DNA from 2 places in the Mesorhizobium sp. M0701 genome. Region 2 is predicted to be linked to the other one. Evidence: predicted binding sites of a transcription regulator. Region 2 holds the regulator's gene; the other holds the start of a gene.
The links. The regulator PhoB, encoded in region 2, activates phosphate uptake and scavenging genes when phosphate is short. The targets are predictions, from matches to a motif close to TGTCATNNANCTGTCAT.
Positions count from the first base shown of each region.

Region 1: a site for PhoB is predicted at 7,576-7,592, ahead of NKI24_RS03790 (RNA degradosome polyphosphate kinase). Genes of this name have one in related genera too.

Region 1 covers NZ_JAMYPO010000002.1:308,835-324,799, forward strand. The annotation lists gene NKI24_RS03755 (multicopper oxidase family protein) at 1-1,346, opposite strand, end outside; gene NKI24_RS03760 (multicopper oxidase domain-containing protein) at 2,011-3,927, shown strand; partial or broken gene NKI24_RS03765 (cation diffusion facilitator family transporter) at 3,953-4,963, opposite strand; gene NKI24_RS03770 (metal-sensing transcriptional repressor) at 4,969-5,232, opposite strand; gene NKI24_RS03775 (TIGR02117 family protein) at 5,337-6,008, shown strand; gene NKI24_RS03780 (FAD-dependent monooxygenase) at 6,018-7,250, opposite strand; gene NKI24_RS03785 (zinc-finger domain-containing protein) at 7,270-7,515, opposite strand; gene NKI24_RS03790 (RNA degradosome polyphosphate kinase) at 7,665-9,866, shown strand; gene ppx (exopolyphosphatase) at 9,866-11,398, shown strand; gene NKI24_RS03800 (hypothetical protein) at 11,447-12,073, shown strand; gene NKI24_RS03805 (DoxX family protein) at 12,091-12,504, opposite strand; gene NKI24_RS03810 (DoxX family protein) at 12,624-13,058, opposite strand; gene fumC (class II fumarate hydratase) at 13,187-14,584, opposite strand; gene NKI24_RS03820 (SDR family NAD(P)-dependent oxidoreductase) at 14,850-15,608, opposite strand; gene betI (choline-binding transcriptional repressor BetI) at 15,708-15,965, opposite strand, start outside.
Region 2 covers NZ_JAMYPO010000009.1:23,833-39,797, reverse strand. The annotation lists gene NKI24_RS11385 (sensor histidine kinase) at 22-1,035, shown strand; gene NKI24_RS11380 (hypothetical protein) at 1,175-1,345, shown strand; gene NKI24_RS11375 (YMGG-like glycine zipper-containing protein) at 1,690-1,935, shown strand; gene NKI24_RS11370 (CHASE domain-containing protein) at 2,034-3,656, opposite strand; gene NKI24_RS11365 (ATP-binding cassette domain-containing protein) at 3,786-4,580, opposite strand; gene NKI24_RS11360 (sugar ABC transporter permease) at 4,658-6,022, opposite strand; gene xylF (D-xylose ABC transporter substrate-binding protein) at 6,165-7,205, opposite strand; gene NKI24_RS11350 (ROK family protein) at 7,492-8,736, shown strand; gene phoB (phosphate regulon transcriptional regulator PhoB) at 8,746-9,435, opposite strand; gene phoU (phosphate signaling complex protein PhoU) at 9,452-10,159, opposite strand; gene pstB (phosphate ABC transporter ATP-binding protein PstB) at 10,192-10,995, opposite strand; gene pstA (phosphate ABC transporter permease PstA) at 10,992-11,843, opposite strand; gene pstC (phosphate ABC transporter permease subunit PstC) at 11,847-12,836, opposite strand; gene pstS (phosphate ABC transporter substrate-binding protein PstS) at 12,896-13,957, opposite strand; gene NKI24_RS11315 (hypothetical protein) at 14,610-14,963, shown strand; gene NKI24_RS11310 (DUF2865 domain-containing protein) at 15,047-15,965, opposite strand, start outside.

The DNA.
Region 1 (15,965 bases), on a different contig from region 2:
TCCTGGCGCAGCAAAAGCCGCATCGTTTCGCCGCGCGCCACGTTGACCGTGTCCTTCCAGGCGAGATAGGCCGGTTTCGAGACCTGCCCACCACGTTCGTGCTCGACCACTTGGAACTGCGTCCCGTGAACATGGAACGGATGGTCCATGTCGGCCTTGTTGACGATTTCCCAGAGCTCGACCTGTCCTGTTTTCGACACCACGTCGATGCGGCCCATGTCGAACGCCGCGCCGTTGATCAGGAAGCCCATCTGCATATCCGTCGCGCTCATCGTCGTCGTTTCGGTGAACACGAAACGCCGGCTGACGGCAGGGGTGCCAAGTTGCGCAATTGGTCGAAGCTTTTCCGGCAGCGGAGGAAACGTCTCTGCAGGCGTGTCCAAAACATTGACCGTAAGCAATGTCAGGCCTGCATCGGCGGGGCGGCCTGCGCCCATCCAGCCGCGATCGTAGTCGAGCGTGTTCAGGGTGACAGGGCCGCGCTTCTCAAACGAGACGATCAGTTCAAGGCGTTCCGCCGGGCTGAGCAGGACATCCTTGGCTGCCACCGGCGCCTCCAGCAGACCGCCATCGGTGCCGATGATTGTCATGGGTGCGCCGTCGAAGGAGAGCCGCAAAAAGCGCGCGTTAGTCGCGTTGTAGAACCGAAATCGCCGCTTTGTTCCAAACGGAACCGATAGCGCGGGATTTTTTTGTCCATTGACCAGCACGTGATCGCCGACGCGCCCGTTCATCAAATCGACCATGGTGTTGTCCGGCATGGTGCCGTCGGCGGCAAGGCGAAGGTCTGTGAACATCAGCACAGTGTCGCCATACTCGGCCGGGATCGGGTCCGCCTTCGGCTTGACCACGAACGCGCCGGCAAGTCCGCGATAGACCTGCTCGGCCGTCTTGCCGTGCGGATGCGGATGATACCAGTACGACCCCGCGCTTCCTTCGGGCAGTTCGAAGCTGTAGGTGCGCTCCGTGCCCGTCGCAACGGGGTCCATAGGATTGCCATCCTGGTCAGCTGGAACCGGCATGCCATGCCAATGGATGGTGCTCGTCTCTTCAGGAATTCGGTTCGTGAATGCAATCTCGACACGGTCGCCTTCAGTCACCTCGATCAATGGCCCCGGGCTCATACCATTGTATCCAAGGATTGGCGTGTCGAGCCCTTCTGCAAAGCGAACCATGGCGGGTTCAGCCGTGAGGTTTGCTCTGAACAGGCGGGGCGCATTGGCTTCATTGGCTAGCAGCGGCAACTCGCGCAACGCCTGGCCCTCAGGCAGCATGGTCGCGCTTTTTGGTGCCGCGCCCATGTCGTGGCCCGCGTGCCCCATATCCATGCCGGGCATCTCGTCCATCTTCATCTGGGCGATGGCGCGCGGGCTGGCGAGAACCGTGGCAACGCCTGCCGCCAGAAAACAGCGTCGATCCATGTGTTGTCTCCGAGATTAAGGTCACGCGCGTCGGCACGCGGTGTAACTCACGTGGCACGCTCCGTAGCCAGGTTGACACTAGCCTCGGTCACGTCATGCCGCCGTCTTCAGCGCCTTTCAAGCGGGCGACACAGGAGGCGGAGGTCATGCCCTCGATCCCAATCTGAATCGCGGGAGCGGAAACAGGCTCGGCTGGGGTTATGAGCGACAGCGTTCATGGGTTTGCAGCTCCAACTGGGTAACTGCGACACGATAAAGGTTCCCATCACGGGAAGGTCAAGGGGCAAATTTCGAGCGCTGCTTCGGCACCACAGCGATGATTTGAGCTGGCTCAAAAGCCCTTGACCTTCCTGTGATGGGAAGCCCCATGACAACCCCACTAGAGGAGAGCCGCAATGATAAGACTGACAGTTCCGGAAATGAACTGCGGGCAGGCGTCATCAGATCAGTCGGTTACAACGAAAATTGGCCTGCCTGAACAGCGTACGGTCGGCGCGGATCATAAGCGCGCCAGCCGCGTTTGTTGCCATTAGGAGTTGTATAACAAGCCGAGTGGGCGAGTGCGGCGATAGGTCAAGGGTTCATCCTGATGCTCATCCAACCGATCGATTATTTCCTCGTCGTCTGGTTCGCGCTGGCGCTGGCTTCGACGCTTTATGTCGGCTTCGACCAATATCGCAACAATCCCGAGCCGGTGGTGATGAAATGGGGCTTCATCCTGGTCACCCTCTATATGGGTCCGCTCGGCTTGCTGCTTTATGTGCTCGCGGACAAGGAGCCACGGCCGGGCGAGCATGATGTGTTCACCCGGCCGCTCTGGAAGCAGGGCGTCGGCTCCACCATCCACTGCGTCGCCGGCGATGCCACCGGCATCATTCTTGCCGCCGCCGTCACGGCGGCGCTCGGCCTGCCGATGTGGATCGACCTGATCGTCGAATATCTCGCCGGCTTTGCCTTCGGCCTGTTCATCTTCCAGTCGCTGTTCATGAAATCGATGATGGGCGGCACCTATTGGGAAAACGTACGCAAGAGCTTCCTGCCCGAGTTCATCTCCATGAACTTCATGATGGCCGGCATGGCGCCGGTCATGAGCTTCCTGATGATGGGCCGCGACATGCGCGCGATGGAACCGACGGAGCTGTTGTTCTGGGGCGTGATGTCGATCGGCGTCATCGCCGGCTTTGCGCTTGCCTACCCGGCCAATGTCTGGCTGGTCGCCCGGGGGCTGAAGCATGGGCTGATGACACAGCGCGCGCAGGCAGCCGGCATCGATGGTCGAGAGCAGCCTGCAACGAGGCAACATGCGCAGATGCAAATGCAGCAGGCCGACGCCAGTGGCCATCGCGGACAGCGCCACGATATAGCTTCCCACAAAGGCAAAGGCGGCGGCCATCACATGGAGACAGATGCCACAACGCCGCAGGTGGCTGCCCTGGGTGCCGTCTCCCTGCTGGCGCTCGCCATCGGCATGATCGCGCCGGCGAACTGGCTGAACCTGACGCTGTCGGCACGCGACGTCGGCGGGGTGATCATGCCGCGAGGCATGATCATGGATCGCGACACGCCGGCTGATACGATGCGCGACATGGCCGCTACCGATCCACGCCTCGTGGCCGCCTCTTATGGCCTGACGGCAAGGGGCGACCAGGAACTGCCGTTTCGGATAGAGAATGGCATCAAGGTGTTCGAGCTCAGGCCTTCAGTGGTCCGCTGGCAGATCCTGCCGGACGTCGCGGTCGACGCCTATGCGTATAATGGCCAGATTCCCGGCCCGCGAATTCACATTCGCCAGGGCGATCGGGTCAGGATCAACGTCACCAACGGCCTGCCTGAGGAAACGACGGTGCATTGGCATGGCTTGATCCTGCCGAACCAGATGGATGGGCCGGCCGAGATCACCCAGGCGCCGATCGAGCCCGGCCAATCCTATTCATACGAATTCACCGCAACCCAGCACGGAACCTATTTCTACCACCCCCATGCCAAGCCGGACCGGACCCAGGCGCTCGGCCTCTACGGTGCGCTGATCATCGATCCCGCCAATCCCGCCGACGAGGTCGCGGCCGACCATGATTACGTCATCCAGCTTCAGGAATGGCTGGTGCGGGAAGGGCTGACCTACCCGTCGATGCCGATGGACGGCGGCATGCCGAATTTCTTCACCATCAACGGCAAGGCCTATCCCTCGACCGAGACGATCCCGATGAAGGTCGGCGACACGCTCAAGGTGCGGTTCATCGGCACCAACAACGGCTTCATCCATCCGATGCATATCCATGGCGGACCGTTCGAGGTCGTTGCCCGCGACGGCGAGACGGTCCCCGCTTCGGGTCGTTTCCTTGCCGATACGATCAACGTCGGGCCGGGTCAGCGCTACGACGTGATCTGGAAGGCGCAGCGTCCGGGCAAATGGCTGATCCATTGCCACATCCCGCATCACACCACGAACAACAATGTCGAGGAGAAGGGCGGCGGCGGACTGATGGTCGTGATCGATGTCACCTGACCGTAGCCGTCTAAAAGGAGCGTCAGTGCATGTGGCCGTGGTCATGCGTGTGCTCGTGAGGATGGTCGTTCTCTCCACGTTCCGTTGAAAACCGCACATTCGCCTCAGCCAGGGCCGGCATATGCTGGGATAGTTCGTCCTTCACCGCTGCGGCGATCTTGTTCGCTTCCGACAGCGGCAGGGTTTCGTCCGCGGCAATTGCGATGTCGGCGTGCAATCTATGACCGATCCAGCGCGCCTTGGCATCGACAATGCGCGTGCCCGGAACATGCTCGGCGGCATGTCGGATTTCGTCCATCACACCGGGTTCGATTCCATCCAGCATGCGGGTCAGCACCGAGCGGGCCGATTGCCAGACGATACCGAAGATCGCAATCGTGATCAGCAGACCGACGATCGGATCGGCCAAGGAAAAGCCGAACCAAACGCCGACGGCTCCGATGACCACGGCAAGGCTGGTAAGTCCATCTGTGCGGGCGTGGTAGCCGTCGGCAATCAGTGCCGCGCTGTTGATTTCGCGACCGACGCGGATACGGAACACGGCAACCGCCTCGTTGCCGAGGAAGCCGACAATGCCCGCCGCAGTCAGCCAGCCGAGGTGTGTCACCACTTGTGGATTGATCAGCCTGTCGATGGCTTGGTAGGCAGCGACTACAGCGCTGAACAGGATGATGAGCACGATGATGATGCCGGCCAGATCCTCGACCCGGCCCAAGCCATAGGTGAAGATCCGCGACGGCTTGCGCCGCGCCAGCACGAATGCAATCCATAGCGGGATCGCCGTGGTCGCATCGCCGATGTTATGGATCGTGTCGGCCAGCAATGCCACGCTCCCCGACAACGCAACCACGACCATCTGCAACGCCGCGGTGATGGCCAGGATCACGAACGACCATTTGATTGCCCAGATGCCCCGGTCGGTGGTGGCAATTGTCGCGTCGATGACGCCATGGCTGTGACCGTGCGGACCGTGACCGCCGTGATGATGTGCGGCGTGCGAGCCGAACCCGAGCCAGTCCAGAATGCGGACTACGATGGCATTCATAGATATTTCGCCAGCTGCTTGAGTTCCGCCAGCGAGTTGCCGCCGGTTTCGACGCTGTCCGTCAGGCAATGCTCGATGTGATCGTTGATCAGCTCGCGCTTGGCGCTGCTGATGGCCCTTTCGACGGCATGAAGCTGCTGCGCCAGGTCAACGCAAGGGCGATGCGCCTCGATCATCGCCAGCACCGCCGCAAGGTGGCCTTGCGCGCGCTTCAGGCGCTTTACGATGGAAGGATGCGAGGCGTGGAGGTGATCTGACATGCTTGAGCATATCCTCCCGGGGAGGATACGCGTCAAGCTCTAAGTCAGCTGTGCAACTTTCGGAGGGGCTTCACCGTGAGCATTGCTTGTTCTATGCCTTTCCCATGAAGAAGCTTGCCCGTTTTCTTGGCCTGCTGGTCGTTGCAGCAGTCCTTGCGGTGGCGCTGGGCACGCTGCTGCCGCGCCCGCTCTGGCCGGCGGCCGTTGCCGATCCGATCGGCACAAGCCACCGTATCCTGGTGCTGCAAAATCCGATCCACACCGACATCGCCATCCCGGTCGACGACGATGTGCGCCGGCGCTTCCATTTCCTGGTCAATGCCGGCATTCCAGCAGACATGGCGGAGGTCCGCTACATCGTCTTCGGCTGGGGCGGCCGCGCCTTCTATCTGGAGACGCCGACCTGGTCGGAGCTGAAGGCGGTGCCGGTGATGAAGGCGCTGACGGTCGATGCCTCGGCAATGCATGTCGACATTTCCGTCGACATCGCCGAGCCGCATCGCGACGTCGCTGGCTTCGACATCGGCGAGGAGCGGTTTACGGCGCTGCTCGATTACATTGCGGCAAGCTTCCGGCAGGGGCCGAACGGGGCCATCCCGATCGAGAGTGCGGCCTATTCCCGCTTCGATCGGTTCTTCGAAGCCAATGGTCATTTCAACGCGCTGATCGGCTGCAACACCTGGACGGCGGCGGCATTGCGCACGGCCGGGCTGCGCACCGGCTGGTGGAATCCGCTGCCGGCCTCGCTCGGCCTGTCGATGCGGCTTTACAATTGACAAGGCGACTTAGGACCGCCGAGCGTCCAACGCCCGCCAGCCATAGAGCCAGTCGAGATCGGCGGCGAGTTTTTCGGGCGAGCGCATCGCCAGGAACAGGTTGCGGGCCATCGCCACCGGCCCGGCCGCATGCCAGGCGAGGCGATTGACGGCGCCGCGGCGGGCGACCTGGGCGACGCGCGGCCGCCGCGCCTGTTCCCAGGCGGCAAGCGCCCCCTCAAGATCGGCTGTGGAGGCCGCAACGAAGCCGGCAAGCGTCGCCGCGTCCTCGATCGCCATCGCCGCGCCCTGTGCGGCAAACGGCGTCATCGCGTGCGCCGCATCGCCGATCAGCGCGATGCCTTCCGGCGTCGTCCACCGCCGCTGCTCGACAATGTGGATCGGCCATGCCGTCCACGGCGCCGCCTCGTTCGCCAGGCGAACCAGCGCCGGCGCGGTACCGCGCATGGCGCTGGCGAGGATGGCGGGATCGGCATGCCCCGACCAGCTCTCGGCGATGCGCTCGCCCTTGGTGAAGGCCGCGAGGTTGAAGACCGTGCCACGGCTGACCGGATAGGCGACCATATGAAAGCCTGGATAGAGGAATGCGGTAACGCAATCGGGCGCACCGATCACCCTGAAGGCTTGTCCGGCGGGGCTGTCGGCGGCCACCGTGGCGCGCCAGGCAAGCTCGCCCGAAAACCGGCTTCTCCGGAAATCGGCTGCGTTGCGGGCAAGCGTTTCTCGCACCGACGACCAGACGCCATCGGCGCCGATCAGCAGACAGCCAGCCTCGACCGTGTCGCCATCAGCCGATGCAGTGACGGTAACACCTTTCGATCCGGCTGCGATGTCGGTCACCCGCGCGCCGGCGATCAGATCGATACCGGGCTGCTCCGAAACTCGCTGTATCAGCGCTGACTGCAGATCCGCGCGGTGGGCAACGAGATAGGGCGCTCCCCAGCGCGTTTCGGCCGCCTGGCCAAGCGGTACGCGCGCCAGCTTGCGCAGCGTGGCGGCATCCTTGAGCACGACCGCCTCCGGCCGCACCGCCGTCGCCAGCAGCCGATCGAGTACGCCGAGCTGCCGTAGGATGCGCGTCGCGTTGGGCGAAAGCTGGATACCGGCGCCGGCAGCCTCGAGGTGCTGCGCCTGTTCGAACAGTTTTATCCGATAGCCGCGCTCGGCGAAGGCCAGTGCCGCGGTCAGCCCGGCGACGCCCGCCCCGGCGATGACCACCTGCCGGGACTGCGTTTCCTGCATCAGGCTTGTCGCGGAAGAATCAGGCGGCCTGGTCGAGATAGAGGCAGCCCGGCGGCTGCGTTTCCAACGCCTTCAGCTTCGGCGAATAGCGATAGAGCGTCGAACAATACGGGCAGACTTTTTCATTGTCGTCGCCCATGTCGAGAAATACATGGGGGTGGTCGAAAGGCGGATTGGCGCCGGTGCACATGAATTCCTTGACGCCGATGTCGATTGCCGGATAGCCCGCATCGTTCTGGAAATGGGGAATGGAACCGCCTGCCATCGTCGTCTCCTGATCTTGTCGATTGCATCTGGATCATAACCCGTCTCTTTGCAAGATCGATGAAATGAAACTGTCGCAAAAGCCTGTCAGAGGATAAGTTAAGCCGGTTAAGGCTATGGTCGTCGAACGGTGTGGGAAGAGCGGAAACCATGAACGAACTGAAGCCGGTGCAGAACGAATTCATCACCGTCGAGGCGGCGAGCCGCGAAGGCGGCAATCCCGACCGCTTCGTCAACCGCGAGTTTTCCTGGCTGCAATTCAACCGGCGCGTGCTCGAAGAGTCGCTGAACGCCAATCATCCGCTGCTCGAGCGTGTTCGCTTCCTGTCGATATCGGCCGCCAACCTCGACGAGTTCTTCATGGTCCGCGTTGCGGGTCTTGCCGGCCAGGTGCGCGAGGGCATCGTGCTGAAGAGCCCGGATGGGCGCACGCCCGAGCAGCAGCTCGAACAATTGCTGCGCGAGGTCGAGCGCCTGCAGGAGGACCAGCAGAAAAGCCTTTCGGCGCTGATGCTGCTGCTCGACAAGGAAGGCATCGAGAGCATCACCCGCGATGCGCTGAGCAAGGACGAGAAGATCTGGCTCGAGGACCATTTCCAGGAGCAGGTATTTCCGGTGCTGACACCGTTGTCGATCGATCCGGCGCATCCGTTCCCGTTCATTCCCAATCTCGGCTTCTCGATGGCGCTGCAATTGCGCCATCGCAAGAACGGCGAGGAAATGAGCGCGCTTCTGCGCCTGCCGGTGGCGCTGAGGCGCTTCATCCGTTTGCCGGATCGCAAGCGCCATGTCCGCTTCATCCCGCTCGAGGAGGCGGTCGGTCTTTATATCGGCAAGCTGTTCCCGGGCTACGAGGTCAAGGGTTCCGGCACGTTCCGCATCATCCGCGACAGCGATATCGAGGTCGAGGAAGAATCCGAGGATCTGGTGCGCCTGTTCGAGACGGCGCTGAAGCGGCGGCGCCGCGGCTCGGTTATCCGGATCGAATTCGACCGGCTGATGCCGCCCGAACTGCGCGACTTCGTCGCCGGGGAGCTTGGCGTTTCGGCAAGCCGCATCAGCGTGCTCACCGGTCCGCTGGCGCTCAGCCAGATCTCGGAGATCGTCGCCGTCGCCCGCGACGATCTGAAGTTCACGCCCTACAATCCGCGCTTCCCCGAGCGCATCCGCGAGCATGGCGGCGATTGTTTTGCGGCGATCCGCGAGAAGGACATCATCGTCCACCACCCCTACGAATCCTTCGACGTCGTGGTGCAGTTCCTGCGCCAGGCAATGGCCGATCCGGAAGTGGTGGCGATCAAGCAGACGCTCTATCGCACCTCCAACGACAGCCCGATCGTGCGCGCTCTGGTCGACGCCGCCGAGGCCGGCAAGTCGGTGACCGCGCTGGTCGAGCTCAAGGCGCGCTTCGACGAGGAGGCCAACATCCGCTGGGCCCGCGACCTCGAGCGCGCCGGCGTCCAGGTCGTCTTCGGCTTCCTCGAACTGAAGACCCATTCGAAAATGTCGCTGGTCGTGCGGCGCGAGGATGGCAGGCTGCGCAATTACGTGCATCTCGGCACCGGCAACTACCACCCGGTCACCGCGCGCATCTACACCGACCTGTCCTTCTTCACCACCGCCCCGACGATCGCGCGCGATGTCGCCCAGCTGTTCAACTTCATCACCGGCTATGCCGAGCCGGCCGAGCAGATGCGGCTGGCCATATCGCCGTTCACGCTGCGCGACCGCATCCTCAAGCACATTTCGGACGAGATCAGTCACGCGCTGGAGGGCAGGCCCGCCCGCATCTGGATGAAGATGAACGCGTTGGTCGACCCGATCATCATCGATGCCCTCTATGATGCCAGCCGCGCCGGCGTCGAGATCGATCTCGTCGTGCGCGGCATCTGCTGCCTGAGGCCGCAGGTGCCCGGCCTGTCGGAGAACATAAGGGTGAAATCGATCGTCGGCCGCTTCCTCGAGCACAGCCGCATCTATTGCTTCGGCAACGGTCACGGCCTGCCCTCGGACGGGGCGATCGTCTACATCTCCTCAGCCGATCTGATGCCGCGCAATCTCGACCGCCGTGTCGAGACCATGGTGCCGATCACCAATCCAACTGTGCACGAACAGGTGCTCGGCCAGATCATGCTCGGCAACATCATGGACAACCAGCAAAGTTTCGACGTATTGGCTGACGGAACCTCCCGGCGCGTCGTGCTGGAGGAGGGCGAGGAACCGTTCAACGCGCAGGAATATTTCATGACCAATCCGAGCCTGTCCGGACGGGGCGATGCGTTGAAGTCGCATGCGCCCAAGCGCATCGCGCAGTTCAAGCGCCGCAAGAAACAGAACGCAGCGACGGGCTGATGATTTCAGCATCCCAGGGCCGGCTTCAGGACCGCCGACCGCTGTCCATTATCGATATCGGGTCGAATTCGATCCGTCTTGTCATCTATGAGGGGCTGGCGCGTTCGCCGACCTTGCTGTTCAACGAAAAGATGCTGGCCGGCCTCGGCCGCGGCATCGTTTCGACCGGAAAGCTCGATCCCGAGGCGGTGACGCGCTCGATGGAAGAGTTCCGCCGCTTCCGCGCGCTCTCCGACCAGGCCGGCGCCGAGCGCATATATGTGCTGGCGACCGCCGCCGCTCGCGAGGCCATCAACGGCCCCGACTTCATCCACCGCGCCGAGGATGTGCTCAAGACCGAGATCCAGGTGCTGAGCGGCCGCGAGGAAGCCCATTCTTCGGCGCTCGGCGTCATCTCCGGTTTCCACCCGGCCAACGGCATTGCCGGCGACCTTGGCGGCGGCAGCCTCGAACTGATCGACATCGATGGTGAGACGATCGGTGACGGCATCACGCTGCCGTTGGGCGGCTTGCGCCTGCAGGACATGGCGAAGAACTCGCTGACCCAGGCGGCAAGGATCACGCGCGAGCAACTGGCGCGGGCGAAATTGCTGAAGGGCGGGCAGGGCAGGGCGTTCTACACGGTCGGCGGCACCTGGCGAAACCTCGCCCGGCTGCACATGGAAATGACCAACTACCCGCTCGGCGTCATGCACCATTACGAGATCGGCATCGAAAGCGCCGCGAACTTCCTCCGGCAGGTCGCCAAGGCCGAGATCGACAAGATCAAAGGCATCGAGGGCATCTCCAAGAACCGCCGTTCGCTGCTGCCCTATGGCGCCATCGTGCTGCAGGAGATCATGGCGGCGATGCAGCCGTCGAAGATCATCGTGTCGGCGCTGGGCGTGCGCGAGGGCTTTCTCTATTCGCTGCTCGACAAGGCCGAGCAGAAAGCCGATCCGCTGATCTCGGCGGCGGAAGAGCTTGCCCGCCTGCGCTCGCGCTCGGTCGACCACGCGCATGAGCTTGTCGAGTGGACCGGCAAGGCGTTCGCCGCCTTCGGCATCGACGAGACCAGGGATGAGGCGCGCTACCGCCACGCCGCCTGCCTGCTCGCCGATATCGGCTGGCGTGCCCATCCCGAATATCGCGGCAAGCAATCGCTCAACATCATCGCCCACGCCTCCTTCATCGGCGTCGATCATCCCGGCCGCGCCTTCCTGGCGCTTGTCAGCCTGTTTCGCCACGAGGGCGTGTTCAATGAAGCCGCTCCGGAAATCCGCGGGCTGGCGACACCGCGCTATCTCGAACGGGCCCGTGTGCTGGCCGCGCTGCTGCGCGTCGTCTATTTGCTGAGCGCGGCAATGCCCGGCGTCATGCCGCGACTGAAATGGGAAAACCGCGGCAATGGCGTGCTGGCGCTGGTGCTGCCGGCAGCGCTGGCCGATCTTTACGGTGAGCGCCCCGCCGGCCGGCTGGCACAACTGGCAAGGGTCACCAATCGCCGGCTGGTGCTGGCGGTCGAGGGCGGGCCTAGCATGTCTGTCAAATAGACGCCCGCGCTGTCGCGTCGCGACCGTTGAGGAAAGAAGGGAAACGCCGTGAAATCCAGGCAGGTTCTTCAGCTGTTGGTTGCGGGGATCTTCGTCCTCTTCGCGGGCACCGCCAGTGCCCAGACGCTGTACACCCTGTCCGTCGTGGCCAAGGGGACGTTCGATCTGGATCGACATTATCCCAAAGGGATGGGCGTCAGAATGCCGTTCAATTTTCATAGGATGTTGAGAACACCCCAGAACGGGGAGCGTATAAATTACTTTGTATTCAAGCCAAGCACGGACGTTCTCAAATTTATGAAATCGCTGTCGAAGAGCGATTTGTTTTCAAGGCTCGAGCCATGTTCAAGAGGTATTGACCAAGCTCTTTCCGACAGGGCTCAGACCATTGGCGGATCGATCAAGCCCATTTTTGGTCGAGTCGATCTGTTACCATACGTGAAGAGACAAGAACTGATTCAATCAGATGGTTATGTGTACGTCGCCATTGACAGCAATCTTCGAAATTACGTCAAGGACCCAAACGATTTTGGATCCGAGTGGGTGGCAATGGCGGTAAAGAAGAAACAGCTCTGTCTGTATGTGGGAGTGGGGGAGATGGGGTTCCGCGGTTTTGCGTCGGTGCCCGTCAATATAAGTCGCCTCGCAAATTTCGTCTTCCTAGACACCAAGTAGACAGGTGCGGGTGGCGCTCAGGCGCGGGCTCCAAGCATTCTGCTGTCGATCGAGTACGCCCCGGCGCTGGCCATTGCCAGCGCCAGAAAACCGCCTGATATGGCGATGTCCTTCATCAGCATCTGTGAATGCATGAAGGTCAGCGTCGGATCGTCGCCACCCTGGCCATAGTGGCCGATGAAGCCCGCCGCGATGCAGAACGCGGCAAGCAGGAGCGCCACGATCGGCGTCTTGAGGCCGACGAGGATGAGCAGTCCGGCGATCAGCTCGAACAGGCCTGTCGCCCAAGCCACCAGCGTCGGCAGCGGCAGGCCGAGGCCGGCGAAATAGCCTGATGTGCCGGCGATGTCGGCAAGCGCATGGAAGCCGGACGGCACGAACAGCGCGGCGAGCAGCAGCCGGGACAGCAAGAGCAGCGCATTGCGAGGCATGGTCTCCTCCCATATCGGCGGCTGATCCTAGCAGAGTTCCAGCCAGCGGATATAAACCGACAACGAAAAAGGGGCGCGGAAAATTCCGCGCCCCTTTGTTCAGGAAATGCTGGGCCGCTTCAGCCGCGCTTGGCGTCGATCGAATACGCGCCTGGACCCGAGGAGGCGAGTACGAGGAAGCCGCCGGCGATGCCGAGGTTCTTCATGAAATTGATCATCTGCATCTGATCGGCCCAGCCGGTGTGGGCGACCAGCGCGGTGGCGACGGTGAAGATCGCCATTACCCAGCCGACGATCCGGGTCTGGAAACCGACGAGGATGGCCAGGCCGCCAAGCAGTTCGATAAGGCCGACGACAATGGCGGTCACCATCGGCAGCGGCAGGCCGAGGCTGCCGAAATAGCCGGCCGTGCCGGCAATCGCCGTCAGCTTGCCGAAACCGGAAAGCAGGAAGATGACCGAAAGCAGGATGCGGCCGAGCAGGATCGTGCCCGAGGCGCCGGAGGCGGTGCCGGAACCGGCAAACGAAGTATTGGTGGACGTGTTGGTGGACATGCGTAACTCTCCAGAAGGGTTTGGCCAAACGGCTTGGGATACCCGTCCACTTAGCGCAGTCCGACTGTTCACCAAAGACGTCAGATTGGTTACGGATTGTTCACTCAGGTAACGTTTTCGCGATCAACTTACCCTGGGTGCGTCATGTCCTCCGGCCGCACCAGCCGCTCATAATCGGCTTCGCTGACCAGCCCGGTGGCCAGCGCTTCCTGGCGCAGCGTGGTGCCGTTCTTGTGCGCCGCCTTGGCGATCTTGGCGGCGTTGTCATAGCCGATCGTCGGCGCAAGCGCCGTCACCAGCATCAGCGAACGGTCGAGTGCTGCCTTGATGTTGTCTTCGCGGGCCTCGATGCCGACGACGCAATTGTCGGTGAACGACACGGAAGCGTCGGCCAGCAGCTGTACCGACTGCAGGAAACAATAGGCCATCAGCGGATTGTAGACGTTGAGCTCGAAATGGCCCTGGCTGCCGGCGAAGCTGATCGCCGCGTTGTTGCCGAACACCTGCACGCAAACCTGCGTCATCGCTTCGCACTGGGTCGGGTTGACCTTGCCCGGCATGATCGACGAGCCCGGTTCGTTTTCCGGCAGCGACAATTCACCGAGGCCCGAACGCGGGCCGGAGCCGAGCAGGCGGATGTCGTTGGCGATCTTGAACAGAGCCGCCGCGCAGGCATTGATGGCGCCGTGCGAGAAGACCATGGAATCATGGGCGGCCAGCGCCTCGAACTTGTTCGGCGCGGTGACGAAATCGATGCCGGTGATCGCGGCGATGCGCGCCGCCACCTTTTCGGCAAAACCGACCGGAGCGTTGAGACCGGTGCCGACCGCGGTGCCGCCCTGTGCCAGCTCCTGCAGGCCGGGCAGGGTCATTTCGATGCGCTTGACCGACGAGGCGACCTGCGCCGCGTAGCCCGAGAATTCCTGGCCGAGCGTCAGCGGCGTCGCGTCCTGCGTGTGGGTGCGGCCGATCTTGACGATGTGGGCGAAAGCCCTGGTCTTGGCCTCGAGTGCCGCATGCAAATGTCTCAGCGCCGGCAGCAGGTCGTGAATGATGCGCTCTGCGCAAGCGATGTGCATGGCCGTCGGATAGGTGTCGTTCGACGACTGGCTCATGTTGACGTGGTCATTGGGATGCACCGGCTTCTTCGACCCCATGACGCCGCCCAAAAGCTGGATCGCCCGGTTGGAGATCACCTCATTGGCGTTCATGTTGGACTGGGTGCCTGAGCCGGTCTGCCAGACGACCAGCGGGAAATGCTCGTTCAGCTTGCCGTCGATGACCTCCTGGGAGGCCTCAATAATGGCCTTGCCGATCGCCGGATCGAGCCGCTTCAGCTCCATATTGGCCTCCGCTGCCGCCCGCTTGACGATGCCCAGCGCCCGCACGATCGAGGCCGGCTGTTTCTCCCAGCCTATCTTGAAATTGGCCAGCGAACGCTGCGCCTGCGCGCCCCAATAGCGGTCGGCGGCGACCTCGATGGGACCGAACGTGTCGGTTTCGGTTCTGGTCTCTGGCGCGCTCACGAAGTCTCTCCGGTTTGCAATTTGCAAACGGCGTATCGCGTTGCACAAGTGCCTTCAAGCGGAGATTGCGGGTGACGGGAATGCAAATCGGTTGAAGGTGCTGGCAATCTCCCCACTTGAGGGGGAGATGTCGCCGAAGGCGACAGAGGGGGTCGGTAGGTCTTGACGCAACTCCCATAGCGGACGGAACAGGCTGGTGTTCCACGCGAGACGACCCCCTCTGGCCCTGCCGGCCATCTCCCCCTCGAGGGGGGAGATCGCCACCTCACCCCGCCGTGTATCCTCCATCCACGGCGAAGATTCCGCCGCTGGTCCATGCCGCTTCGTCGCTGGCGAGATAGACGGCGATGCCGGCAAGGTCGCTGGTTCGGCCGATGCGGCCGAGCGGATAGCTGCGCTCGACATAGGCCTTGAGCTCGGCTTGCGCGGCCTCAGGCAGGTTTTCGATCGACCTGCGCCGCATCGCTGTGTCGACCGTGCCGGGCGCGATGGCGTTGACCCTTATGCCGCGCGGCCCAAGCTCGAAGGCGAGCGACTTGGTCAGCGAATTGAGCGCGCCCTTCGACAGCGAATAGAGGCTGGACGGCCGCTTCGGGATCATCTTGTGCGCGAAATAGGACGAGATGTTGATCACCGAAGCCGCGCCCGGCGCGAGATGCGGCAACAGCCGCTGGGTGAGGAAGAATACCGCCGTGACGTTGAGTGCGAAGGACTGCTGGAACTGATCCTCGCTGACGGTTTCGAACGGCACAAGGAACGCCACGCCGGCATTGTTGACGAGGATATCGACAGGTGGGCCGCGCCTGGCATGCTCGACCACGGCATCGATGCCGGCGCTGGCCGACAGGTCGGCCGAAAGCGTTCCGACATTATCCCCGAGCTGCTTGCGGGCGGCGTCGAGTTTTTTGCCGTCGCGGCCGACGATCAGCACGTCCGCGCCTTCGCGCAAAAACGCCTCGGCGATTGCCAGCTCGATCCCGTCCGAGCCGCCGGTGACCAGTGCCCGTTTGCCGCCTAGTCTCATCCAACACTCCCGCACGTGCCGCCTTGTCTGATAACGAGAACAGCGCCGTTGCCAATTGTGGTCAAGCCGCCGGCCTATCCTACAATATGATGCGCCTGTCTATTCGGCAGCGGCTGCACCGCGCCGAACAGCCAGCCGCGTAGCGACGAAATCCTTGACCTGATGAATGGCCTGTTCACGCGTGACGCTGCCGGGTTGCAGGCCAAGCCGCAACCACAGCCCGTCGATCAGGGCGGTGACGCCGAAAGCGATCTCGTCAGCATCGCGCGCCGGCGCCAGACCGCGCAGGCCGGACAGCAGGTTGGAGCGCATGCGCGCATGGATCACCTTCTGGATGCGGGCAAGCTTTTCGTCGCG
Region 2 (15,965 bases):
GATGCGTCCAGAGTCGGAAAAATGAAAGACCGCGGCCAGAGTGATGAGATCATCGCTTTGCATCCCGCCGAAAGCGGGATGCAGCTTGGCCGGGCCCTTCTCCATGCACTGCACAATGCCGGGATTTCCGTCCTGTACCAGGATCGCGAGATGAAGACGGTGTGGGCGCGCAACATGCGCGCCCCCTGGACTTCCGATGCCTCCGACAACAACGGCATCTTGCCGCCGGCGCAGGCGGAGCGTATCGGCGCCGCCAAGCACGACGTCATCGTCTCCGGCAATCCTCAACATCTTGAACTCAGCGTGCCGGCCGATGACGGCGCCCGCTGGTTTCAAGTGTGGATAGACGCCGACCGCAGCGAGACCGGCGCGGTGCAGGGCGTCGTGACCACCATGGTCGAAACAACCGAGCAGAAACGCCGGGAGCAGACGTTGAAGGCGCTGCTGCGCGAAGTCAGTCATCGCTCCAAGAACCTTTTGGCCATTATCCAGAGCATCGCCACCCAGACGGGCCGTTACTCCGGCAGCATTGACGATTTCCTGACGCGCTTCCGGGGCCGATTGCAGTCGCTGGCCTCCTCGCAGGACCTGGTTACATCATCCAACTGGCGGGGAGCGGCGCTGCGCGAGCTGGTTTCCGGTCAGGTCGGCAGGTACGGCGCGGATCCCTTGCACAGCCTGCGTTTCCGCGGCGCAAATCCATATCTCAACCCCAATGCCGCCTTGCACATCGGCTTGGCCATGCATGAGCTTGCCGTCAATTCGGTCAGCTATGGCGCACTGTCGCGCAGCGACGGTTTCGTCGAGGTGACGGCCGATCTGACGGCAGCTTCGGCTGGCGAGCCTGCGCTGTCGCTGACATGGGCCGAAGTGATCGGAGCCAACGACAATCAGCGCAGCGAGAAACGTTTTGGCAGCGTCGCGCTTGAACGCGTCGTGCCCACTTCATTGAATGGAACGGCGACACTCGAAATCACCGGGAACCGCCTCGAATACCGCCTTGTCGTTCCTCACGGCAATTTCGAGACCGATTGAACGAACGGCGGTCGGCGCGAGAAGGCTTGTAGCGCACCGCCGACTTTAACCGACTGTTCACCATAAAGTCCGATCCTGTGCGAACGTGCCGATCCACCGGACATCGATTGAGTTTGGCACAAAATGAAAGGAATGGGCCTTGTCGGCTGCCGACTTGAACAGACTGGAACAGGCCGCTCGCGTCTCGATGGGCGGTTTTCAGGATCCCGACGCGTCCGCAGCGCCCGCGCCTCGTGCTTCGCCCCTCCGCTTCGCCGCCGTCGCGCTTATGGCCGCGATCGTCCTGACCGCCGCGTCCCAACTGATCTGAATCGAACTCGCCTCTGCTTGATCGCTTTGAAACCACTGCCCGAGTGCTCGGCCGTGCCCGTTCGCGGTCACCGACCTGCAAGGCCAGGCCCAACATGTCGTCGCCAGATGCCTTGCCGTCGATCCGGCGCTCGAGGACGACCATGACGGGATCGTCTGGAAGTGCGTCCCAGCGGCACGCTCGATGCGTCCTTGGAGATTTCCGGGTTCGTGGTAGCATCGAACGGCGCACGCCCCGAAAAAGACTATCTTAATCAACAATGAAATCGTGCGGGCAAAGGCCGCACTTTCATGCTAAATGGCGGCTGGAGCTTATTAAAGTGAGGACAAAGTGAGGATGACTCCATGCGGAAGATGATTATTGCCATGGTTGCCGTGGTTGCGGTCAGCGGCTGCACCACCACGGAAGAGAACGTGGGTATCGGCACTGTGGGCGGCGCGCTCATTGGTGGCGCTGTCGGCGGCGGCAAGGGCGCTTTGATCGGCGCCGGCGCCGGTGCGATTGGCGGTCTGCTCGTTCGCCGTCTGCAAAATGGCTACTGCCAATACAGAGATCGTCACGGCCGGATTTACACAGCTCGCTGCAACTAGTTTCGAGCTCCAGGCGAACAGCAAACGCGGAGGCAGGCCACCTGTCTCCGCGTTTGCTCTTTAAAGCGCTGTTGCGATGCGGCCCACGAGACGGCGTTTCAGGCCGGCAGCGGAACCCTGATTTCCACGTTCAAGCCATCTTCGCGAAAATCGCGCCTGATTGTGCCACGCAATTCGCGCGTGACGTTGAGATCGATCAATCTGGTGCCAAAACCGCTCTTTGCCGGTGTCTCGAGCTTCTTCTGACCGGCCTCGCGCCAGTTGAGAGCCAATGTCCGGGTGCCGCTACGGGCTTCGAGCGACCAGTCGACCTTCAGCGCACCGACTGAATTGCCGGCTTCGCCATGCTTCAGCGCATTCGTCGCCAGTTCGTGAAAGACGAGGCCGAGTGCCTGCGTCGTCTTTTCATCGAGAAGGACCTGCGGTCCCGACAGTAGCCCTTCAGGAAGCTCGCTGCCGAACACCTGGCCTAGCTCGATGCGCAGCAGGTCGCCGAGATCGGCTTTCTGCCAGCGTGAGCGCGTCAGCATGTCCTGGGAAGCCGCCATCGCCTGCAGCCGGGCCGAGAAAGAAGCCGAGAATTCCTGGACGTCGGTGGTGTGCGATGCTGTCTGGCGCGCGATTGCCAGCACCCGCGTGATCGAGTTCTTGATGCGATGCTTCATCTCCTGCAGCATCAGGTCTTTTTCCAGCAGGCTCTTTTCGGTCGTTTCGTGAAGCAGCGAGACCGCCTCATAGGCCCGCTCCTGATAGCGGGCCACCAGCGCGATGGCGCCCGCAAGCAGCAGTCCGAACAATCCGAGCATCACCGGGATGGCGCGCGAGGAAGGTTGCGAGAAAGCACTTGTCGGCCTGAACAGGACGACCCACGGCCGGCCGGCGACGGTGATCTTGCGGGTGACCAGCAGCCTGTCGCCGAGGCTCGAAACAGGCGGCGTTTCCGATTGGAACAGCAGGTTGTCGCTGTCCACCGTGCCGTCATAGATCTCGGTGTTGACCGGCAGCAATGGTGCCCGGCTGAGCGCAGCCTGGAACAGATCACGGGCGCGGAAGGCCGCATAAAGGAAGCCGGCAGTCGAGGATCTCGTCGCGTTCACGGCGTCCGGCGCGGTTTCGACATTGAGCCGGACGAAGACGAGGAACCCGGTAAAGGTCTGCGCGGCACCCGTATCCTTGCCGAACTGCACGAGCCCGCTGGCGTGCTGCTGGTCGTCGGCCATCGCCTTTTCGATCGCCTCGCGCCGCGCCGGCCCGGTGAACATGTCGTAGCCGATGCTGGATTTGTTGGACGGATCCAGTGGTTCGAACAGCACGATGGGCGTACGCCACGGTAAGTTCGTGTCGGGATAGATCGGATGGCTTGCGCCGTGATCGTGCAGGATGTCGCGCTCGACCGCCGCCTCGTTGCCAGTTTTCGCCAGGCGGAGGAAACCGATGCCGCGCAGGCCGGCGAAATTATTGTCGATGTCGATCGCGTTGAAGAAAGCCTTGAACTCGCCCTGCGAGATACCGCCATTGCGTGCGTCGAACAGCGCCCGGGTCGAACGCAACAGCGACAGGTCCAGGTCGATGCGGCTTTCGATCCGGTTAAGCGCGTCGTCTGCCGTCGCCTCGAATTTAATGCGGGCCGCCTCCTGGGTGGCAAAATAGGCAAAACCCGCCATCGTCAGGCTGATCAGCGCGACGGCGATAAAAGCGACGGTCGGAAAAAGCTTCTTCAATTGCTGATACGTCCCGTGGACGGTTCGGCATCTTTATGGGCAAGTCCCGACGCCAACACAATGGCGAGGCCAAAGCATGGTGACGGCTGGCACATTTTGGCGGCTTGTGATTAGCCGGCTAATTCTCGTTCATGCGGCGATCTTCAGCGCGCCCGGCCCCGGAATGGCGCCGGGTGGACACTTGCCGAGGATGATCATGCCGAGCACCTCGTCCTGGGTGACGTCGGTTGTGCGCGCCGTTCCGACAACCCGACCGTTCTTCATGACGCAGACACGGTCGGCAAGCTCGAACACGTCGTGAATATCATGGCTGATCAGGAAGATGCCGATGCCGTCGGCCTTGAGCTGCCTGACCAGTTCGCCGACCTGCGCCGTCTCTTGCGGCCCGAGTGCCGCCGTCGGCTCGTCCATGATCAGGATGCGAGCATTGAACAGGATGGCGCGGGCGATCGCCACCGACTGCCGCTGGCCGCCCGAAAGCTTTACCACCGGCTCCTTGAAGCGTTGGAAACGCGGATTGAGCCTGCCCATCACCTTGCGCGCCTCGGCCTCCATGGCGACGTCGTCGAGCGTACCCCAGCCGGTCATCAGCTCGCGGCCGAGAAACAGGTTGGCGGCCGCATCGACATTGTCGGCCAGCGCCAGCGTCTGGTAGATCGTCTCGATGCCGTACTTCTTGGCGTCGCGGGGATTGGAGATCGAAGCCTCCTCGCCGTTGACGAAAATCTGGCCCGCATCGCGCTTGTAGGCGCCGGACAGGATTTTTGTCAACGTCGATTTGCCGGCACCGTTGTGACCGAGCAAAGCCATCACCTCGCCCGGGAAAAGGTCGACAGAGGCATCGTCGACGGCGCGAATGCCGCCGAAAGCGATGGAGATGTTGCGCATGTCGATCAGCGGCGTGGGAGCGGTTTTGTCTGCCATGCTCGTCCTTCCTCCCTAGAGGTCCTGCTTGAGCACCAAGTTGTACGAAAACCGGTTTCCACCTTGCGGGATCATGCTCAGACCCGTTTGCGATAGACGGTATCGAGCCACACCGCGACCACCAGCACGGCTCCGACAACGATGCTCTGCAGCGGCGAATCGATGCCGAGCAGCACCATGCCGGACTGCAGCGACTGCATCAAAAGCGCGCCGAGCATGGCGCCGAGCACTGTGCCGGAGCCGCCGGCGAGCGACGTGCCGCCGATCACCGCCGCCGCGATGACCAGGAGCTCGTCCAGCGTGCCCAGCGCATTGGTCGACGAGTTCTGCCTGGCTGACGAGATCGCTGCGGCGATCGTCGCCAGCACGCCCATGATCATGAACACCTTCATGGTCACCCAGCGCGTGTTGATACCGGCAAGGTTGGCTGCTTCCGGATTGCCGCCGATGGCGAAGACATAGCGGCCGAAACGGGTACGCTTGGCGATGAAGGTCATGATCAGCCCTACGGCTACAGCCATCAGCACGGGTATGGCGATGCCATGGGCGATGAACAGCCCGCCTTCGGGAACGGTTATATTGTTGGCCGCCGCATATCTGTTCACGATGCCGACCGGCCAAGGATAGGAATTGGCAAGCCATATGGCGCCCATGATGACAAGGCAAGTGACGGCCCCGAGGAACGTCTCGGCCCAGATCGGGCGTAACGGGAAGCGGAACCGCTTGCGCTGCACCCGCCCGTTGAGCAGCATGAACACAACCGCCAGGCACGCGACAATTCCGACGATCCAGCTCCATCGCGCGCCGATCGAACCCGTCGGTCCGCCGCCCATCAGCTGGAAAGTGGCATCCAGCGGCGCAATCGTCTGCCCACTGACGACCCACCATGCGGCACCCCGCCAGACCAGAAGGCCGCCCAGCGTCACGATGAAGGCCGGCACCTCGAGATAAGCGATGATGTATCCCTGGAACGCTCCGATCAGAAGGCCAAGCGCCAGGCCGATGGCCAGTGCCAGGATCCAGATCCAGGGGTTGCCTAATTGCAGACCGACCATTCGCACCAGGAAATGCACCTGCGCAAAACCCATGACCACGCCGATCAGGCCTTCGGCGGAGCCGACCGACAGGTCGATATTGCGCATGACGATAACCAGCACCATTCCGGCGGCCATTATGGCCACGGCCGAAGTCTGCACCGACAGGTTCCAGAGATTGCGTGGCGTCAGGAAGGTCCGGCTGTCGAAGTCGAACGGATTGACGCCGAGCCGTACGCTAGAAATGACATGCAGGCCGACCCAGATGACCAGCAGCGCGCCGACCATGCCGAGCATGCGCGTGTCGAGTTCGGTTGCCTTGAGAAATCGGGCAACGATGCCGAGCTCGGATTCCCGTGCCCGGTCTGCCGTGTTGTCGACCGGCGTGTTGGACGTCGTGTCGGTCATGATGTTTCTCCCGCCGGGTTGCCGTCTGCCGCGGATGCCGGAAGCAGCCTAGAAGTTATCCGCCGGAAGCGGAAAAACAACTCTTGTTGAAAAAACGCCGCGGCGAGCGGCCGCGGCGTTCGGACTTCTCGGAATCGTCGGCTCAGTTGCAGACTGGAACAGTGCCAGCCGTCACGCCGGCGCAGACCTCTTCTTTCTTGATCCAGCCGGCGTCGATGACGACGTTGAGGTTGTCCTTGGTGATGGCGACCGGGGTCAGGAACAGCGACTTGACGGTATTGCCGCCGGGCGTGGTGAAATCCTTCACGCCGGCAATGTCGGTCATCTGCTTGCCGTCGGCCAGTTGCGAGGCGATCTCGGCGGCATTCTTGCCGAGCTCGCGCGCATCCTTCCACACCGACACGGTCTGTGTGCCGAGCGCGATGCGGTTCAGCGCGGCGTGGTCGCCGTCCTGGCCCGAAACCGGAACCGATCCGGCCAGCCCTTGCGCCGTCAGCGCGGCGACGACGCCGCCGGCAGTGCCGTCATTAGCGGCGACCACGGCATCGACCTTGTTGTCGTTGGCGGTCAGGAACTGTTCCATGTTCTTCTGAGCGTTGGCCGGCAGCCAGCCGTCCGTATAGGCCTCGCCGACATTCTTGATCTTGCCGCCGTCGATGGCCTCCTTCAGCACCTCCATCGAACCGGCAAACAGGAAATCGGCATTCGGATCGGAACCCGAACCCTTGATGAAGACGTAGTTGCCTTCCGGCTTCACCTTGAAGACTTCGCGGGCCTGCATGCGGCCGACTTCCTTGTTGTCGAAGGTCAGATAGAACACGTCCTTGTTCTCGATCAGCCGGTCATAGCCGACGACCGGGATGCCTTCGTCCAGTGCCTTCTGCACGGCCGGCCCGATGGCCGAGGCGTCCTGCGCCAGGATGATCAGTGCGTTGGCGCCCTGCGAGATCAGGCTCTCGACGTCGGTGAGCTGCTTGCCGGGGTTGGACTGTGCGTCGGCGGAAATATACTTGTCGCCTGCGGCCTCGATGGCCGCCTTCATTGCGGCCTCGTCGGTCTTCCAGCGCTCTTCCTGGAAGTTCGACCAGGAAACGCCGATGACCTTGTCTTTAGCCTGCGCCACCGACGCCAGCGCCAGCGTCATGGCGACACCCGCCAGAATGGCGGTCGTGAATTTCTTCATCATATCCTCCCTGCGCCGCGTACGGCGTGACCAATTGGCTCAAAGACCAGCTTAGAAGCTCTAATTTTTTCGAGCCTCGAAAAAATACTGGCCCGATCTCCGGCTGCTGTCAACATCGATTCTGATGGATTTTGATGACTCTGCGAGTTTTTTCGAGCGTCGGAATAAACGATGACAGCGCCACCTGCATCTGACACTATTTGCCTGCATCCGACACTATTTGTCGGACATTACCGACGGCTTCCGGTTCATGAGCGGCCGCGGCAACCGGGAGGAAAGCAAAACAATGTCGGTCGGAATCCGCCATGACGATTTGCGCCGGCGCAACCGGGCGATGGTGATCTCGGCGGTGCGCCGGGCCGGCCAGCCATCGCGTACTGAGATCGCAGCTACCACCGGCCTCAGTCATTCGACCATATCGGCGATCTCTTCCGACCTGATACGGGAAGGCATCCTCGCCGAGAGCAAGGCAAGTGAGCCCGTTTCGTTGAAACGCGGTCGTCCGCAGGTCGGCCTCGCCCTCAATCCGGAAGCGGCGGCGGTGCTGACCGTGGTGTTGTCGCTGAATTTCCTGTCGGCCGCCATTATCGACTATACGGGACAGGTGGTCGCCGAGGAACAGCGCCGGCTGGACACGCTGACCATGCCGCGCGACGAGCTGATCCGTGAATGCATGGCCATCGTCCGGCGCCGGCTGCAGGATCCAGACCTTGACGTCCGCAGTGTCGCCCGCATCGCCCTGGCGATTCAGGGCATTACCGACTCCCCTGCACGCGCCATGCTGTGGTCGCCGATCACGCCGCAGACCGACATCGCCTTTGCCGACATGCTGGAGGGCGAATTCGGCATCCCGGCAACGGTGGAGAACGACTGCAACATGATGGCGGTGGCTTTGCGCTGGCGCAATCCGGATCGCTATCGCGACGACTTCATCGCCATCCTGCTTTCGCATGGCATCGGCATGGGGCTGGTGCTGAAGGGCGAACTGTTCACCGGGACGCATTCCTCGGGCGGCGAATTTGGCCAAATGATCCATCGTCCGGGCGGCGCGCTCTGCCGTTGCGGGCGGCGCGGCTGCATCGAGGCGTATGCCGGCAACTACGCCATCTGGCGCAACGCCAGGCAGATGAGCGAAGACAGCGAACCGGTCGCCGACGTCAGCGACGCCGACATGCGAGCACTGGCGGCCCGGGCGCGCGAGAAAGATGGGCCGGAACGCGAGGCCTACCGCAAGGCCGGCGAAGCGCTGGGTTTCGGTCTCGGCTCGCTGTTCGCGCTGATCGATCCGGCACCGGTCGCGATGGTCGGCGCCAGTGCCGCCGCCTTCGATCTGATCGAGCCGGCCTTGCGGAAGGCAATCGCCCAGACCGCCGGCGGCCAGCATTCAGGCTCGATCTCCTTCGATACAGAGCCGAACGAATTGCCGCTGATCCGCGAAGGCTGCGCGATGCGGGCGTTAAGCTTCGTCGACCAGGAGATTTTCGCGCCGGGCGCGCAAATGAGGCCCAGCGTCAGAAAGAACGTAGCATGACCAGGCGGGTCAATCTTCCCTGATCGCATAGCCGGCACCGCGGATGGTGCGGATGACATCCGGCATCCGGCCGTTGTTGACGGCTTTGCGCAGCCGCCCGACATGCACGTCGACGGTGCGTTCGTCGATGTAGATTGTCTCGCCCCAGACATTATCGAGTAACTGGCTGCGCGAGAAGACACGGCCCGGATGCCGCATCATGAACTCGAGCAGCCGGAATTCGGTCGGCCCGAGCCTGATTTCGCTCTTCTTGCGATAGACCCTGTGCGATTCGCGATCGAGCACGATGTCGCCGACCTTCAGCACGCTGGACAGCACTTCCGGCTTGGCGCGCCGTAGCAGCGCCTTGACCCTGGCCATGAATTCTGGTGTCGAAAACGGTTTGACCAGATAGTCGTCGGCGCCGGTCGAAAGACCGCGCACCCGGTCGCTCTCCTCGCCGCGCGCGGTCAGCATGATGATCGGCAGCCGCTCGGTTTCGGGGCGCACCCGCAACCGACGACAGAGCTCGATGCCGGAAACCGCTGGTATCATCCAGTCGAGCACCAAAAGGTCGGGCACATTCTCCTGCAAACGGATCTCGGCTTCGTCGCCGCGTGTCACCACCTCGACCTGGTAGCCTTCGGATTCGAGATTGTAGCGGAGCAGCACACCCAACGGCTCCTCGTCCTCCACCACCATTATGCGTGGTGCGATCATCGGCTGGGCACCCCCATCATGTCACCGGTGCGGACATTGTCGTTTCGTCCTGCTTCGGACGATTGACCGGCAATTGCTCGCCGGTCAGCACATAATACGCATTTTCGGCGATGTTGGTGACATGGTCGCCGATCCGCTCCAGATTCTTGGCGCAGAACAGCAGGTGCGTGCAAGCGGTGATGTTGCGCGGATCTTCCATCATGTAGGTCAAGAGCTCGCGGAACACGGACGTGTATTTGACGTCGATGCGCTCGTCGGCGGCACGCAGCTTGGCCAACGCGGCCGCATCGCCTGCAGCATATTCCTCGATGACACCCTGCACCTGGATGAGAACCAGTTGCGCCATCGCGTCGATGGAATGCGACAGGTCCCGCGGCGTGGCGCTGAGGCCGACCGCACTCACGCGCTTGGCGATATTCTTGGCAAGGTCGCCGATGCGTTCGAGGTCGCCCGCCATGCGGATCGCTCCGACCACATGGCGAAGATCGTGGGCCATCGGCTGGCGTTTGGCGATGAGGGTGATGGCGCGGTCGTCCAGTTCGCGTTGACGCGCATCCATGATGGCGTCGTCGGAAACGACGCGTTGCGCCAGCACGTTGTCGGAATTCAACAGGGCCTTGGTCGCCCCGCCGACCATCGAACCGGCGAGGTCGGCCATGTCGCGGATCAGCTTGCTGATCTGCTCGAGATCCTCGTCGAAAGAAGCGACTGTGTGTTCGCCCATGGTCCTGTCCTCATATGCATGATCGGAACGGCTCAGCCGAAGCGGCCAGTGATGTAGTCCTGCGTGCGCTTCTCGCGGGGCGACGTGAAGATCTTCTCGGTCCGGTCGAACTCGACCAGCTCACCCAGATACATGAAGGCGGTCTGGCGCGACACGCGCGCCGCCTGCTGCATGTTGTGGGTGACGATGACGATCGTGTAGTCGGCTTGCAACTCGTCGATCAGTTCCTCGATCTTGGCGGTCGACAACGGGTCGAGGGCCGAAGCCGGTTCGTCGAGCAGAATGACTTCCGGCTTCACCGCCACCGTGCGGGCGATACAGAGCCGCTGCTGCTGGCCGCCGGACAGGCTCAAGCCGCTGGCGTTGAGCTTGTCCTTGACCTCGCTCCACAGCGCGGCGCGCTTCAACGCCTGTTCGACGCGGCCGTCCATCTCGGACTTGCCGAGGTTCTCGTAGAGCCTGACGCCGAAGGCGATGTTCTCGTAGATCGACATCGGGAACGGCGTCGGCTTCTGGAACACCATGCCGATCTTGGTCCTGAGGAGGTTGAGATCCTGCGACCGGTCGAGAATGTTCTTGCCGTCGAGCAGCACCTGGCCCTCGGCCGTCTGTTTTGGGTAGAGCTCATAGATGCGGTTGAACACACGCAGCAGCGTCGATTTCCCGCAACCCGAAGGGCCGATGAAGGCCGTGACGCTGCGCTCGGGCAGCGACAGGCTGATGTCCTTCAGCGCCTTGCTCTGGCCGTAGTAGAAGTTGAGGTTCTTGACCTCGATCTTCGTCTTCTCGGCTACCGTTTCGGCCATCGTCATGTCTGGGGACAACATCTGTGTCATCTGTCCTCTCTGCGTCCGGTAAGGCTGCGGGCGAGGATGCTCAAGCCCAGAACCGTCAGGGTGATTATGAGTGCGCCGGTCCACGCCAGTTGCTGCCATTCCTCGTAAGGGCTGAGAGCGAACTGGAAGATGGTCACCGGCAGGCTGGCCATCGGCGCGTTGATATTGCTGCTCCAGAACTGGTTGTTGAGCGCGGTGAAGAGCAGCGGCGCCGTCTCGCCGGAAATGCGTGCTATCGCCAGCAATATGCCGGTGACGATGCCGGACAATGCGGCGCGGTAGGCGACCGAACGGATCACCACCCAGCGTGGCGCGCCGATCGCGGCACCGGCTTCACGCAACGCGTTCGGCACTAGGCTGAGCATGTCTTCAGTGGTGCGCACGACCACCGGAATGACCAGGATGGCAAGCGCAACTGCGCCGGCAATGGCCGAGAAATGTCCCATTGGCCGCACCATCAGCTCATAGACAAACAAGCCGATGATGATCGACGGCGCCGACAACAGGATGTCGTTGATGAAGCGGACGACGGTGGTGATGCGCGAAAAGCGTCCATACTCGGCCATGTAGGTTCCCGCCAGCACGCCGATCGGCGTGCCGACGACAACGGCGATGATCGTCATCAGCAGGCTGCCCGCGATGGCATTGAGCAGGCCGCCGGCCTCGCCCGGTGGTGGTGTCATCTCGGTGAAGACCGCGAACGAAAGCCCGGCTGTGCCCTTATAGACCAGTGCGCCGAGGATGAGCGCCAGCCAGGCAAGCCCGATGCCGGCGGCGACGACGCAAAGCGCCATCATCACCGAATTCCTGGCTTTGCGGCGGCTGTGGAGCGATGAGGATGTCGACATCGGTCAGGCTCCCGTACGGGCGTCGATCCGCATCAGCATATAGCGGGCGGCGGCAAGGATCAGGAAGGTGATGACGAAGAGGATCAGGCCAAGCGAAACCAGCGAGGAGGTGTAGAGGTCGCCGTCGGCCTCGGTGAATTCATTGGCGATGGTCGCCGAGATCGTCGTGCCCGGCGCGAACAGGGAGGCACTGATGCGGTGGGCGTTGCCGATGACGAAGGTCACCGCCATGGTCTCGCCGAGTGCCCTGCCGAGGCCAAGCATGACGCCGCCCATGATGCCGATGCGGGTATAGGGAATGACCACGCGCCGGGTCACTTCCCAGGTCGTGCAACCGATGCCATAGGCCGATTCCTTCAGCACCGCCGGCACCGTATCGAAGACGTCCTTGGTGATCGAGGTGATGAAGGGCAGCACCATGATGGCGAGGATCAGCGCCGAGGTCAGAAGGCCGATGCCGTAAGGAGGGCCGGCGAAAAGGCTGGATAGTCCCGGCACGCCATGGAAGATGTTGATGATGAAGGGCTGTATCGTCGTCTGCAGGAATGGCGCGAACACGAACAGGCCCCAGATGCCGTAGATGATCGAAGGAATGCCGGCCAACAGCTCGACCGCTATGCCGATCGGGCGCCTGAGCGGGCGCGGGCAGAGCTCGGTGAGAAAGATTGCAATGCCGATGCCGATCGGAACCGCGATCAGGATGGCAATGGCCGCCGTCACCAGCGTGCCGTAGATCGGCGCCAGTGCGCCAAATTTTTCCGTAACAGGATTCCAGCTCTCAGTCGTCAGGAAAGAAAAACCGAACGACGACAGCGCCTGCCATGAGCCGGCAAACAGCGAGATCGCGACACCGCCGAGGATGACCAGCACAAGAATTGCGGAAGCGCGGGTAAGTCCGCGGAATATGGCATCTGTGAGCGCGAAGCGCCGCACCGTAGCTTCCCTGGCCCGGGCTGCTGCAGATGATGGCATGGCATCGGAAGCGATGGTCATTGGGTCCTCGCGATTAAAGGCAACAGGGAGGGCGCCATCGACGCCCTCCCTGGAGGAGATTACATAGCCGAGTAGAGCGGCTTGCCGTCGTCGCCGACGACTTCCTTGGCCCACATGGCCTTGACGCTCTCAACCACCTTGTCGGGCATCGGAACGTAGTCCAGTTCGCCGGCCATCTCGTCGCCCTTGTCGTATGCCCAGGCGAAGAATTTGAGCGCTTCGCCGGTGGTCGCGGCATCATCCGGCTTCTTGTAGAGCAGGATCCACGTTGCCGCCGTCATCGGCCAGGACTCGGCGCCCGGCTCGTTGGCGAGGATGACGCCATAGCCCGGCTGCGAGCTCCAGTCGGCATTGGCCGCTGCCGCCGAGAACGCCGCCGCGGCGGGCTCGACCTTCTTGCCGTCCTTGTTGATCATATCGGTGTGGGTGAGCTTGTTCTGCTTGGCGTAGGCATATTCGACATAACCGATCGCGCCGCCGGTCTGGGAAACGTTGTTGGCAACGCCCTCATTGCCCTTGGCGCCGATGCCGACCGGCCATTCCACGGCCTTGTCGACGCCGACCTTTTCTTTCCAGTCCGCGCTGACGTCGCCGAGGTAATAGGTGAAGTTGAACGTCGTGCCCGAACCATCGGAACGGTGAACGACCGCGATCGCCTGCGAAGGCAGCTTGACGTCCGGATTAAGCTTCTTGATCGCTTCGTCATCCCAGCTCGTGATCTTGCCGAGGAAGATGTCGGCCAGCGTCGGGCCGTCGAGAACCAACTCGCCCGGCTTGATGCCTTCGAGATTGACGACGGGAACGATGCCGCCCATCACCATCGGGAACTGAGCCAGTCCGGTCGCTTCAAGCTCGTCGCCCTTGAGCGGCGCATCCGAAGCGCCGAAGGTAACGGTCTTGGCTTTGATCTGCTTGATGCCGCCGCCGGAACCGATCGACTGGTAGTTAAGGCCAACGCCGGTGTCTTTCTTGTAGGTGTCGGCCCACTTCGCATAGATCGGGTAGGGGAAGGTGGCGCCGGCGCCGGAGATGTCCGCGGCGAGCGCGGCGGACAGGGTGAGGGTGGTCGTCGCCGCAGCCATTGCAATCGCAACGGCCGCCGAGCGGATGAAATGTCTCATGTGGCCTGCTCCTGTTCGGAATATGGTCTCTCGGCGCCATTCCTCCGGCGCCCGCTGAGGCCAATAGCCCCCGATTATTACAGTCGCATGACAGTTTCATGTCGCTCCGGTAACGGCGCCCAGCCGGGTTAAGAAGGAGCGGCCGCGGGCTTTGTCGGCATGGGCCGCGGTTTGCCGCTGGAATCAGCAGCTTGCGTGAATTCCGGCCGGCATCGTCTGCTCGGCGATCGTAGCCACCGGCTTTAAAAGAAAAAAGCCGGACGGGAGCGCGTTGCATGCAGCCAGAACGTGTCATGGCCGCGCCATCGCCGAAACAGGTCCGTTGGGGTAAATCTGACCCTGTTTCTTGCCGGCGGTCGCTGCTCCCGCCCGTAACTGGAGGAGCGGAACTTCGAATATCCCATTGTCGCCACTGAGCGCAGCTTTGGTATGGTGCGATCGCACCATGGCCTTACGCTGGAAGCGTTGACGAATCGCAAGGTTCTAACTCGCGCTGGACCTCCATCCGCGCCCGACCCGGCGCTCGATCTTCGAGCAACGCCTTCGACTGGAAGTGCGACGACTCTACTTCACGGTATCTACTCCCTTCGCCCTATTCCGCCGGTTGTCGGTTAGGCCGAAGCAGCGTTATAAGCTTGCAGGGGTATTGCTGATGTCTCGACGGATTCTGCCTGTCTTCCTGTGCCTGGCGCTGCCTCTGGGAAGCGGCTGCGCGCGCAGCAATGACGGCACCGTCATCATTCCCAAGCCGCTCGATGTTCGCCGTTTCTGGGACAGGCCTTCGCCGCAGGCGCAAGCCGAACAGTCGCAACTGGAGACCGACGTCTTTCCAGTGGCGCCGCAAACGCCGAAAAGGCCGGCGGTGCGCAGGAGCGCGGCTTCCGTTGCAACGCCTCGGAGGAGGATCACCAACAACCCGCCCATGCTGTCGCCGGAGCCGACGAAGCCGCTAACTTGCAAGAATGTCAGCGAGCCCGGCAAACGGGCCCGCATGGTCTGCGAATAACCAGCCGACGTCCGTCGATGCGTACGGCTCCAGGCCTTGAAGCGGCTATCCGGCCAGCCGTCTCGGAACATCGCCCGCCCTGGTCAGTCCGCCGGGAAAAAGGCCGGCCCGACCACTCTCACCGGCCGCGCGCCGATCGCTTTCTCGATCGACTGATGCTGGGCAATCCCTGGCACCTCGAAAACCGGCGTTTTTGCCCCTGCGAGAGCGGCACCGGCAGTTTCGATCCCGGATTCAGGAATTTCCGCGACGACGCCAAGATCCGGCTTTGCCGTCGGCAACGGAATGATGGCGTTGCTCATGTTGGCCGGTGTCACGGTTCGTGCCCTGAGCTCGGCGACGCGCCGGTAATAGCGCTTGACGTCGCAGGCATTGAAGTTCGCGTCGTCGCGGTACCGGAACGCGGCAGGTAGCTCCACATAGGGTTTTCCCGACTCGAGCGCGACCATCTCCTCGGTCTCGCGAGTGGCGTCGCTCAGCGTATAGAGGTCGACGCCGGCATCGTCGCAGATGTAGCGACACTGATCGACCGTTTCCTTCAGATCGTCGCCCTTGGCGAACTGCGATTTTGGCGCGGGGAAGAAATATCCGTCCGACAAGCGAACGCAAAACAGCATCCGATTGCCGCCAATTGTTGTGCCTGCGGACTGGGCCTTGGGTGCCGTGCGTTGCTGCGCCGGCTGTTTCTTGGCAGCGGGGGCGGCGCAGCCCAGCGCGACAAACCTGGCCTTCAATCTGGACGTGTCCCTGCTCGAATTCGACAGTCTGGCGATCTGCCGTTGCACCTCCGCCTTGCTGCTGACCAGGTCGGCGCAGGGATTGAAGAAGAAGCCGGCCGTTTTCGCCGTGCATCTGCGTTGTCTCTCAAGCTTTTGAATCGCGGCGAGTTGCCGGCGCAGTTGGGCAAGCTCGGGGCTGGTCCCGCCGCTGCGCCCCGCCGAAAGCAATTGGCTCCTGATGGCACCGCAGCTATCCGCGTAGGAGAAGGATGTGCCGAGCGCA